DNA from 3 places in the Micromonospora sp. D75 genome. Region 3 is predicted to be linked to each of the others. Evidence: riboswitches for the same ligand, from Rfam matches in the RefSeq annotation. Region 3 holds a riboswitch; each other region holds the start of a gene.
What was found. A riboswitch is a leader RNA that binds a small molecule or an ion and turns the genes downstream of it on or off. The one in region 3 is predicted to bind cyclic di-AMP.
Positions count from the first base shown of each region.

Region 1: linked by a shared signal. The riboswitch ahead of KBX39_RS14070 (hypothetical protein) and the one ahead of KBX39_RS07165 (NlpC/P60 family protein) in region 3 are both predicted to bind cyclic di-AMP.
Region 2: linked by a shared signal. The riboswitch ahead of KBX39_RS01805 (C39 family peptidase) and the one ahead of KBX39_RS07165 (NlpC/P60 family protein) in region 3 are both predicted to bind cyclic di-AMP.

Region 1 covers NZ_JAGPXV010000192.1:53-3,963, reverse strand. The annotation lists gene KBX39_RS14080 (SHOCT domain-containing protein) at 78-287, shown strand; gene KBX39_RS14075 (YibE/F family protein) at 452-1,735, shown strand; cyclic di-AMP (ydaO/yuaA leader) riboswitch at 1,890-2,021, shown strand; gene KBX39_RS14070 (hypothetical protein) at 2,025-3,050, shown strand; gene KBX39_RS14065 (carbonic anhydrase) at 3,112-3,771, opposite strand.
Region 2 covers NZ_JAGPXV010000011.1:19,212-23,122, reverse strand. The annotation lists gene KBX39_RS01815 (CDP-glycerol glycerophosphotransferase family protein) at 1-250, shown strand, start outside; gene KBX39_RS01810 (alpha/beta fold hydrolase) at 259-1,005, opposite strand; gene KBX39_RS01805 (C39 family peptidase) at 1,250-2,083, opposite strand; cyclic di-AMP (ydaO/yuaA leader) riboswitch at 2,290-2,430, opposite strand; gene KBX39_RS01800 (hypothetical protein) at 2,731-3,495, opposite strand; gene KBX39_RS01795 (hypothetical protein) at 3,635-3,911, opposite strand, start outside.
Region 3 covers NZ_JAGPXV010000072.1:7,051-10,961, forward strand. The annotation lists gene KBX39_RS07155 (pyridoxamine 5'-phosphate oxidase family protein) at 1-80, opposite strand, end outside; gene dcd (dCTP deaminase) at 159-737, shown strand; gene KBX39_RS07165 (NlpC/P60 family protein) at 802-1,833, opposite strand; cyclic di-AMP (ydaO/yuaA leader) riboswitch at 1,847-1,984, opposite strand; gene KBX39_RS07170 (N-acetylmuramoyl-L-alanine amidase) at 2,223-3,911, shown strand, end outside.

The DNA.
Region 1 (3,911 bases), on a different contig from region 3:
GCCCGTGCGGCCGTACCGTCGAAGTGGCGGGCAGGCCGGCCCCGGCGGACCCGCGGTGACGGACGGAGGGCGGCCCGATGATGTGGCAGAGCCCGATGATGGGCTGGATGTGGATCTGGTCCCTGGCGGTGCTGGCGGTGCTGGCAGGGCTCCTCTGGCTGGCCGTGCGGTGGACCGGCCCGCAGCGGTCCGGGCCGACGGCGGCCCGGCGCATCCTCGACGAGCGGTACGCCCGCGGCGAGATCGACGAGGACGAGTACCGGCGACGCCGGGCCGGACTGGCCTGACCCGCGCGGGGCGCGCGTCACCGGTCACGGTGTCCGGGAGCACCCAGCCGGGCTGCCTACCATGTCGGGGCGACGACCCGGACGTGGTCGACACGTCCGCGCCGGCCCGGTGACCAGACCGGTCCGGCGGACCAGGCGTCGCCGCGACCGTTGGGAGAGACGCCTTGGGTGCCGACCACACCCGCCCCGCACCGCCCACGCCACCGGGCGTACGGCGGCTGCTCGTCGCCGTGGTGGTGCCGCTGTTCGCGCTCACCGTGATCGCCGCGCTGGTGCTCTGGCCCCGGCAGGACCGGGAGCCGGTCGGCGGCGCGGACGTCCCCCGCTACCACGGCACCGTGACCCGGGTGGTCACCGAACCCTGCCCGCCGACGCCGGAGGCCCCGGAGGGCGCAGGCGGCCCCTGCGGCACCGCGACCGTCGCCGCCGAGCAGGGCCCGGACGCGGGACGGCAGGTCGAGACGCCGCTCCCGGCCGGACCGGGCGCGCCCCGGGTCGAGGTCGGCGACAAGATCGTCCTGGTCGAGCTGATCGACCCGGCCGATCCTTCGGTGAAGTCCTACAACATCGCCGAGCACCAGCGCGGCACACCGCTGATCTGGCTGCTGGTGCTCTTCGCCGCCGCGATCGTGGCGTTCGGCCGCTGGCGCGGGCTCGCCGCGCTCGGCGGCCTGGCGGCCAGCTTCGCCATCCTGCTCGGCTTCGTGCTGCCCGGCATCGGTGGCGGCCAGCCGCCGCTGCTGGTGGCGATCGTGGGCGCCGCGTTGATCATGTTCGTGGTGCTCTACCTGACGCACGGGATCACCGCGCAGACGTCGGTGGCGGTGCTCGGCACGCTCGGCAGCCTGGTGATCACCGGCGTGCTCGGCCTGCTCGCCACGTCCGCCACCCACCTGACCGGCTTCGGCAGCGAGGACGCCACCACGCTGTCCATGTTCCAGGGCGACGTGGACCTGCACGGACTGCTGCTGGCGGGCATCATCATCGGCTCGCTGGGCGTGCTGGACGACGTCACCGTCACCCAGGCGGCCACCGTCACCGAACTCGCGCACGCCAACCCGGGGCTGTCCCGGCGGCAGCTCTACCGGGCGGCGACCCGCGTCGGCCGGGCCCACATCGCGTCCACCGTCAACACCATCGTGCTGGCGTACGCGGGCGCGTCGCTGCCGCTGCTGCTCCTGCTGGTCGCCGACTCCCGCCCGGTGAGCCAGATCCTCACCAGCGAGTTCCTCGCCCAGGAGATCGTCCGCAGCGCGGTGGCCACGCTCGGCCTGATCGCCGCCGTACCGCTGACGACCGCACTGGCCGCGATCGTGACCACCGCCGGACGGCGCGCGCCCGGTCCGGAGCCGGCGTCGCCCGTACCCCCGCCGCCCCGTCCGCCGGCCGGACGCGACGACGCGCTGGAGGCGCTCGGCGGCGGAAAGAGTACGGAGGCGACATGGTGACACTCCGCACGGTGACCATCGATTTCAAACGCGACGCTGGTCACGGTGCGCCACGGCGAAATCTCGCTATTGGTCGGCTTCCGGACGTAGATCCGCAGGAGTGCTGTCGGGTAACCTCGCTGCCGGTCACCGCCGAAGGCGCGCACCGGCGCCAGCGGTGCCGCCGCCCAATCGCCTGCGGGCGAGCCGGGGAACCAGGTACATGGGGTGAATCCGCGCGAGCGGTAGGGGCCACTTCCGTCCCGAACCCGTCAGCTAACCCGGTCGGCGGCCGACGGAAGGGAACACTGTGACGCCACCCCTGCGCCGCTGGCTGACACCCCTGGTGGCCGTGCTGGCCTCGCTGGCAGTGCTGGCCGGGCCGAACTCGGCGACGGCGGCCCCCGCCGCGGCGGCCCCGAAGCCGTCCGGGCACGAGGAGGACGGCGAACCACCGCTCATCACCGAGGCGATCGACAGCGCCAACCGGAACTTCCTCCAGGCGAAGGCGAAGCTGGCCAAGTCGCAGGACCGCCAGCGGCGGCTGGCCGCCGAGGTACAGGCGGCACAGGCCGAACTCGAGGCGCTCAGCCCGCAGGTCAACCAGCTCGCCGCCCAGTCCTACCGGACCGGCCGGATGGGCGCGATGGCGATGCTGCTGGAGAGCAACTCGCCCGACTCGTTCGTCCGCCGCGTCAACGCCCTGGACGAGCTGAACCTCCTCAACGCGCAGCGCCTGGCCGCCATCAACGCGGTCAAGAACCGCGCCGAGACGGCCAAGATCGCGCTCGACGCCGAGGTGCGCGAGCAGGAGAAGCAGAAGAACGCGATGGAGCGCGAGAAGGTGCAGGCCGAACGCGCCCTCAAGCTCGTCGGCGGCCTCGGCTTCACCGGCGGCCTGGTCGACGCCACCTCACCGGTCGCCAAGATCGGCCCCGGCCGCACCGCCGACGGCGGCTGGAAGGCCGAGTCGTGCAGCGAGAACGACCCGACCACCTCGGGCTGCATCACGCCGCGGACGCTGCACGCCTACAAGGAGGTCCGGCGCGCCGGCTACACGCGCTTCGTGGGCTGTTACCGGCCGGGCGGGCCGTGGGAGCACCCCAAGGGCAAGGCGTGCGACTGGTCGCTGCAGAACAGCGGCTTCTCACCCTGGCACAACAACGACACCCGCAAGTACGGCAACGACGTGGCCGCCTTCCTCATCCGCAACGCCGACCGGCTGGGCATCTACTACGTGATCTGGAACCGGCAGATCTGGTTCCCGGCCACCGGCTGGAGGTCGTACAGCGGGCCGTCGAACCACACCGACCACGTCCACATGTCGATGCTCTGACCTGGACGCAGCAAGAAGGGGCCGCCCCCGTGGGCGGCCCCTTCGTCGTCCGGCGCTCCGGTCAGCCGGCCAGCGCCGCGTCCGCGTCCGCCGGCGACGAGGGAGCGGGCAGTGACGCCGGGACCTGCGCCACTGTCCGCACCTCGCCGCCGGAGAGCCGGTACGACATCCCCGCCACCGTGCACCGGCCCGCCGCGACCCGCTCGGCCAGCACGGAGGACCGGGCCAGCAGCGTCTCCACGGTCTGCGCGATGTGGACGTCGATGATGCCGTCGAGGTCGTCGATGCCCTGCCGGGCGGCGCGCAGCAGGCTGGGCGAGACCGCGTCCACCACCGCTCCCAGGTGCCCGGCCGGAGCGGCGCCGGTCCGGACCCCCTCCCGGGCGGCCTGGACCGCGCCGCAGGAGTCGTGCCCGAGCACCACCACGAGCGGCGTGCCGAGCACGGTGACCGCGTACTCGACGCTGCCGAGCACCTCGGGCCCGGCGGTGTGCCCGGCGGTACGCACCACGAAGAGGTCACCGAGACCCCGATCGAAGATGATCTCCGCGGCGAGCCGCGAGTCGGAGCAGCCGACGATCACCGCGAAGGGGTGCTGGCCGTCGGCCACCGCCGCCCGGTGCCCGGCGTCCTGATTCGGATGCTGCGGCACACCGGTGACGAACCGGTGGTTGCCGGCACGCAGCTCGGCGAGCGCCTGCTCCGGGCTTCTCGGCGTCATCTGCCTCACCTCGTCTACCTGCGGAACGACCAGGCCGGACGGCCTCGCGACTTCACGGTCACACGGCGTCAGGGGCACGTCAAGATTCGTGATACGCATTTCATACTTTCCCGTGCCGGCCCGCGTCCGATTCGGGTCGG
Region 2 (3,911 bases), on a different contig from region 3:
CGGCGAACACTTCGTCGAGCGGTTCCCGCTCGCGGCGTCCGGCTACGTGCTGCGGCGCGACATGTCCAACGTGGACCAAGTGATCACCGACCTACTCGACGCCGACCCGAAGGCCGCGCAGCGCTGGGCGGCGCGCACCCGCTACCTGGGCGACTTCCCCGCCGACGCCTACGCCGAGGCGTTCCTCGCCGCCGCCCGCCGCGAGCTGGAGGCCGACTGGGCGGTCCCGGCGCAGCGCGCCGTCGTGTAGGCCCCGCTCTACAGGTACGCGTCGAGCAGGGCGAGCACGACGGCCGGGTCCTCGACGTGCGCGTTGTGGCCCAGGCCGGGCAGGGTGGCCACCGGCACGCCCAGTTCCTTGAGCTGCGCGTCGCTCACCATCGGGTCCTGCTCGCCGCGGGCCAGCAGCACCGGCACGCCGGTCGCGGCCAGCAGGGCGGGCAGCCGAGGCTCGCCGACCGCGAACGCGGCCGGGTCCATCGCCAGCCGCCAGCGGCCGTCGACCCGCCGCAGCCCCGCCTCCACCACCGGGTGGTCCGGGGCGAACAGCCCGGCCAGCCCCGAGACGCGCAGGTAGCGGCGGGCCGCCTCGTCCCGGGTGGCGAACCAGGTGACCGGCCGGGCGGCCAGCTCGCTCGCCTTCGCCAGCTCGGCCGGGGACCAGACCGCCTTGATGCCGAGCCCCACCACCGCGTCCACCGGAAGAGCCCGCTGCCGGGCCGCGAGCGCCAGCGCCACCACCCCGCCGAGCGAGTGCCCGAGCAGCACCAGCCGGTCGTGCGGGCCCAGCCGGAGCGGACCGAGCCCGTCCGCGACGCGCTGGGCCAGGGCGTCGAACGAGTAGCCGTCGAGCGGCGGCGACCAGCCGTGGCCGGCCAGGTCGGGGGCGAGCCAGCGCCCGGGCCAGCGGCGCTCCAGCAGCGGCGCCCAGGGCAGCCACACTTCGCCGGTGGCGCCCATGCCGTGCAGGAGAATCAGGTGCCGGTTCCCCGTCGCATCGCCCATTGGCGCAGTCTGCCACCGCCCGCCCCGGACACGCGAGACCGAACCCGCCCCGCCCAAACCGCCCGCCCTCGCCCTCGCCGCCGATCTTGGAGTTGTGGTGCCTCCCATAGCGGGGCGAGCCGGGCATACCAGGCGCCACAAGTCCAAGATCGGCGCGCCGAGAGGGCGGCGGGCGAGGGGCGGGCGGGGACGGGGAAGGCCGGCGCCCCGGGACGGGGTGCCGGCCTTCGCGGGTGCGGGGCGGTCAGGCGGAGTAGCCGCGGCTGGCGATCCAGTGCGCCAGGTCGATCGTGGTGAGCCAGTACGACGGCAGCGACGGGTCGGCCGAGTCGGCGATCCGGACGGTCCGGCCGTCGTCCTTGTAGCCGATCACCGCGACGTAGTGGCCGCCGGGGAACGAGTGCCAGCCGCCGTTGGTGTCGGTGGCGGTGCCGGCGACGTTCGCGACGACCCCCCGGCCGTTGCTGATCGCCTCGACCACGTCGGCCTGGAGCCGGTCCATCTGGGCCGGGCTGGCCGAGCCGGGAATCATCCGGGTCCGGTACGGGTTGCCCTTGACCTGCTGGTTGAGCACGCGCGTGGTGTCCTCGGCCGAGTTGGTGCCCATCTCGGTGGTGCCGAGCGGGCCGGCGAGGGCGTCCTGGCTGCGCTCGATGCCGGTGGCGCTGAGCGCGTTGCGCACGGCGGCCGGGCCGCAGTAGTAGTAGTTGATCTGCGCCTGGTAGTCGTAGTCCAGCGTCTTGCTCGACGGCGGCTTCGGCGCGGCCTTGGTGACGTCCGGGTCCGCCGCGGCCTTCTTCGCCGACGGGGAGGCGCTGGGCGACTTGCTGGGCTCGGCGCTCGGCGACGCCGGCGGGACGACGATGCGCGCCTCGCCGCGGCTGGCGGGCTCGCCGAGCCGTGCGCCGAGTTCGGCGACCGAGGCGGTGTTCTCCTGCCGGACCGGGGCGTCCTCACCCGCGGCGAGGGCGGTGCCGGCGCCGGCGGCCAGCACGAGCGCCGCGACCGATCCGGCGATGATCTGGTACGGGCGTTCGGTGGCGATCCGCCGCAGCTGACGCTTCAGGTGGTGCTTCACGAAATCCTCCACGGGGGGCGTGATCGGCACACGCCGGCCCGGCACGTGGAGGGGTTCACACGTGCTGGCAGGCCGGATGGGCCGGGGGAACGGGTACGCCCGCGATGCCGGGCGCCCAGGGGCGGTTTGCCGGTCGCGTCAGGCGAGCGCGGGTACCGCGGAGCCGTGGAGGCGGGGGGACGATCGAGGGGTGGGCACGAGGATGGGACTCCTTCCGTGGCCGCCGACCGGGTTAGCTGACGGATTCGGGCGGGAAGTACGCCCTACCGCGGCAGTGGCCGCGGATTCACCCCGATGGTGCTCATGGTTCCCCGGTTCGTGATGACACGATTAGGCGGGTCGGCGCGGCGTCGCCTTCTGCGATCGGGTACCGCACCGGACGCGCCGACACTACCGGCGGGTACTGCCCCTGCCAAGCGCTCCCACCTGCGTAAACATGATCCCCGGTAACGGATTTCGGAACAGCCGGTTACTCACTTCACTCAATGGGACAAGCGGTGGTGACGGCGCCCGGGAGGCGAAAAGGGGACAGACGGCGAGCGCGTGACCGGCAATGGCGCGGCTCATTGGCCTGTTCTGCGCTCCACGCCCGTTTCGGTGCCGGGGGTGAGCCGGCTCACCACATTCCGGGTAACAATTCGGTCGCCTCAGCCGACCCGGGCCGGACGCCAGCGGGCGTTGCGGACGGACGCGCCGACCGGCAGGGGGATCGTCGCCACGCCGCGGGACACCGGGGCGGGCCGCACCGCCAGGGTGGCCGCGTACGCCTCGGCGGCGAGCGTACGGGCGGCCTCGGCGGCCAGTTCGGCGTCCCGCCACGCCTGCCGCTCCCGCTCGGCGGCGCTCTCCCAGCCGGTCCGGCGCCGGTCCCGTACGGCCCGGGCCAGCACGATCTCCTGCTCGGCCGGGTGCCGGCGCGGGTCCCACCCGTTGCGGCGCGCCAGCACGTCGGCGAGTTGCCGGGCGGACAGGTCGCCGCGCCAGTGCGCCGTCATGGCGGCGTGGTGCAGCCAGCGCTCCCGGGCCGCGTACTCCGCCGGGGTGCGCGGGGTGCGCGGGGCGGCCAGCGCGGCGGCCCCGGCCAGGCGGCGGGCGGCGCTGTCCGCCTCGTCGTACGCGGTCCAGGCGCGTTCCGCCTCGTCCTGCGCGGCCAGCCACCGTTCCCGGCGGCGACGGGCCGTCTGGGCGGCCCCGGCGGCGGCCACCGCCACCTCCTCGGCGTACCGGACGAGGTCGTCGCGGCGCGCGGCGTCCTGGTCCACCGGATCGGCGGCAGCCTCGGCGACGCCGTCGCGCTCGGGCCGGGCCACCAGCGCGGCGAGCAGGCCGAACGCGAGCAGCATCAGAAAGGACCAGATGGCGGCGGCCTCGGGGACCGCGGTGAGGAAGTGGTAGAGAGCGGTCTGCGACATGGTCGGCACCTCACGGGAAGAACCTGGCGGGAGACTCCGCACGGCCGGTCGGGGCGCGGCGCGGGGGCGCCGGGCCGGCGAGGGGCGGGTGCGGGATGACGTTCGGTGGGTGCGGTGACGGGCGCGGCCCGTGGGCGGATCAGCGGGCGGGCGGGGCCCGCAGGCCGACCGGCGCGGTGATCCGGCCGGCCGGGACCGGCTGCGGGTCGTTCGGGAGCGTGTCGGTGGCCCGTGCGGCGGGCGCGGGTGCGCCGTCGGGACGGGCCTGCCGCTCGGCGGCGCGGTCGGATTCCGGTCGCGGGGCGGCCGGCGTGCTCACGTACGCCGGGCCGGCTGGCGCGGCCGGGGCGGCGGCCGGCAGCGTGGCCGCGCCGAACGAACAGGCGACGACCACGGCGAGACTGGCGAGCATCCGG
Region 3 (3,911 bases):
GGCCCGTACTGCTGCATCAGGAGGCGGATCTCGCCGGCGAGGCGGGGCTCGTCGGCGGCGAATTCGGACCAGGAAGCCATGCGGACATCCTATCGAACACGTGTACGAAGAAGTAGTGCGACACGCAGGTCACCCATACCGGTCGCTATGGTGTTCCGATGCTGCTCTCCGACCGCGACCTGATCTCCGAGATCAAGGCCGGCACGCTCGCGCTGGAGCCCTTCGAGCCCACGCTGGTGCAGCCGTCGAGCATCGACGTACGCCTGGACCGGCTGTTCCGGGTCTTCAACAACCACCTCTACACACACATCGACCCGTCGGTCCAGCAGGACGACCTCACCTCGATGGTGGAGGTGCCCGAGGGCCAGCCGTTCGTGCTGCACCCGGGCGAGTTCGTGCTCGCCTCCACGCTTGAGGTGATCTCGCTGGGCGACCAGCTCGCGGGCCGGCTCGAGGGCAAGTCGAGCCTGGGGCGGCTGGGTCTGCTGACCCACTCGACAGCCGGTTTCATCGACCCCGGCTTCTCCGGTCACGTCACGCTGGAGCTGTCGAACGTGGCGAACCTGCCGATCACGCTCTGGCCCGGCATGAAGATCGGCCAGCTCTGCATCTTCCGGCTCTCCTCGCCGGCCGAGCACCCGTACGGCTCGGCCGTCTACGGCTCGCGTTACCAGGGGCAGCGCGGCCCGACGCCGAGCCGGTCCTGGCAGAGCTGGCGCACCTGGCCGACGCGCTGACGCCGCCCGCAGTTGTTAAGAAGGGCCCCCTCCTCTACCGGAGGCGTTAAGAGGGGGCCCTTCCTTACACGCGGCCGTAGCTGTTGATGTCGCCGTCGTCGACCCGCTTCATCGTGATGGGCTTGCCGGACTGGGAGGCGTGCACCACCCAGCCGTCGCCCACGTACATCGCCACGTGGTGCAGGTCGCTGTAGTAGAAGACGAGGTCGCCGGCGCGCAGCTCGGCCCGGCTGATGCGCTTCGTCACGCCGTGCTGCTGGCGTGCGCTGTGCGGCAGTGAGACGCCGCCCTTGGCCCAGGCCGCCATGGTGAGGCCCGAGCAGTCGAAGTGGTCCGGGCCGGCGGCGCCCCAGACGTAGATCTTGCCGATCTGGGCGCAGGCGAACTTCACCGCCGCTCCGGCCGGGCCGCCGGGATAGCCGGCCGGGCAGGGCGCCGGGCGCAGCAGGCCGCCGCCGCCCTTGCCGTACACCTTGAGCCGCAGCTTCTCCAGCTTGGCGATCTCGGCGTCGATCTGCTTCTTCTTCGCCGCGAGCTGGGCCTCGGTGCGCGCCAGGCCGGCGATCATCTCGTCCAGCGGCTTCTTCTTCGCCGCCAGCTCGTCGCGCAGCGCGGCGACCGAGCGCACCTGCTCGTGCTGGCGGTGCGCGAAGCGGTCGAGCAGCTCCAGGCCGTCGACCAGGTCACCGGGTGAGCGGCTGCCGAGCAGCGCGTTGACCGTGGAGAGGTTGTCGGCCTTGTAGGCGTCGGCGGCGAGGCCGCCGACCTGACCGAGCGCGGCGTCCACCCGCGCCTGGAGGGGTGCGATCTGGCGGCCGAGCGCGTCGGCCTGCCTGCGCCGCGCGGCGAGCTGCTCGCGTACGTCGTTGACCTGCTCGATGACCGGTTCGAGCTTGTTCCAGTCGCGGTCGATCTGGGCCTCGATCTCGGCGACCGAGGGTTCGGCGTGTGCCGCAGTGGCGCCGCCGGTCAGTACGACGGCGGTGCCGACCAGTGCGGCGAGGGCGGTGGTGAAGCGGGACCAGCGGGAACGCGGCGCGACGCTGGACCGGTCGACCGACCGGTTCGACGACGGCCGCGGGGCATGGAGTGCCACCGGGCGTCCGTACTCCTTCTTCCGTACCGCCTACCGGGTTAGCTGACGGATTCGGGCGGGAAGGGAGCCGCCCTACCGCAGCAGCGCTGCGGATTCACCCCAGGTACCTGGTTCCCCGGCTCGCCCGGAGGCGACTCGGCGGTGTCGGACCGTCACCGACCGGGTTGGACGGTGAGACGTGCGGCCGACGATTCACCAGAGTAGGGACCACCGTTATCGATCCGCAACTTCCAGCGCCGTGACACTCCGTACGCGATCCAGCGCCACACCGCGCACGGAGGTGAAATTTTCTTTCACGACTGATTACTTACTGGAAAGGTATTGACCATCGCGGGTGTGCGGAGTGAGGGTGGAAACGCAGTGACCCCCATCCCTGTCCAGGAGGTTCGATGCACCTCTCCGCCCCGCCGTCGGGCAGACGGATACTGCTCGCCGCCGCCGTGGCCACGGCCACCGCGCTGGCGACCACCGGCCCGGTTACCGCCGCGCCGGACACGTCCGCGCCCGCGAGCGACCGGCAACAACAATACGCCGCCGCCGCGGCCGAGTACGGCGTGCCCCAGAACGTGCTGCTCGGTGTCTCCTATCTGGAGTCCCGCTGGGACACCCACCCGGGTCAGCCCAGCACCAGCGGCGGCTACGGCCCGATGCACCTGACCGACGCCGCGCACATCCTCGCCACGCCGGGCAGCGCCCACGTCGACGAGGACGAGGACCCGCGCGGCGACGACTCCCGGCCGCTGAAGCTCGACCCGGCCACCGCCGCCGCGCCGACGCGGGAGACGCCGCTGCCGAGCGCCTCGCTCCAGACGCTCGACGCGGCCGCCGCGCTCACCGGGCTGGACGCGGGGACGCTGCGCACCGACCCGGCCGCGAACATCCGCGGCGGCGCGGCGCTGCTGTCGTCGTACCAGAAGGCTCTGGGCGGGCCGGTCGGCGCCGGCACCGACCCGGCGGCCTGGTACGCCGCGGTGGCCCGCTACTCCGGCGCGGACACCGCCGACGCGGCGGCGGCCTTCGCCGACGAGGTGTACGACCAGCTCGGCCAGGGCGCCACCCGGACCACCGACGACGGCCAGCGGGTCACGCTCGCCGCCACCGCCGCGAAGCCGGACCGCTCCCGGCTGGCCCGCCTCGGCCTGCGCACCGCGCAGCGGCCGGACGGACTGGAGTGCCCGGTCCGGCTGGCCTGCGAGTGGATTCCCGCGCCCTACGAGCAGCTCAGCGACGACCCGGGCGACTACGGCAACCACGACCTGGCTGACCGGCCGAAGCAGCAGAAGATCGAGTACATCGTCATCCACGACACCGAGGGCTACTTCGGCCCGAGCGTCGACCTGGTGAAGCGGGCCGACTACCTGGGCTGGCACTACACGCTGCGCTCGGTGGACGGCTACATCGCCCAGCACATCAAGACCAAGGACGTCGGCTGGCACGCCGGCAACTGGTACGTCAACGCCAAGTCCATCGGCCTGGAGCACGAGGGCTTCGCCGGCCAGGGCACCTGGTACACCGAGGCGATGTACCGCACCTCCGCCAAGCTGGTCCGCCACCTGGCGCTGAAGTTCGGCATCCCGATGGACCGGCAGCACATCATCGGCCACGACAACGTGCCCGGCATCACCGCCGCCAACGTGGGCGGCATGCACTGGGACCCGGGGCCCTACTGGGACTGGTCGCACTACTTCGACCTGATGAAGGCGCCGTTCCGCGGCACCGGCACGGCGAAGACCGGCCTGGTCACCATCGACCCGGACTTCGCCACCAACCGGCCCGCGTTCACCGGCTGCAACCAGCAGCCGCCCGGCGTCCCGACGCCCACCCCGCCGGCGCAGCCGTGCCCCTCGCGCGGCTCCTCGGCGGTGATCCTGCGGACCGCGCCGAGCCCGGACGCCCCGCTCGTCAACGACCTCGGGCTGCGCCCGGACGGCACGCCGGACACCATGTACATCTCCGACCACGGCGCCCGCGCCTCGGCCGGCCAGACGTACGCGCTCGCCGGCCGGCAGGGCGACTGGACCGCGATCTGGTACCTCGGCCAGAAGGCGTGGTTCCACAACCCGGCCTCCGCGCCCACC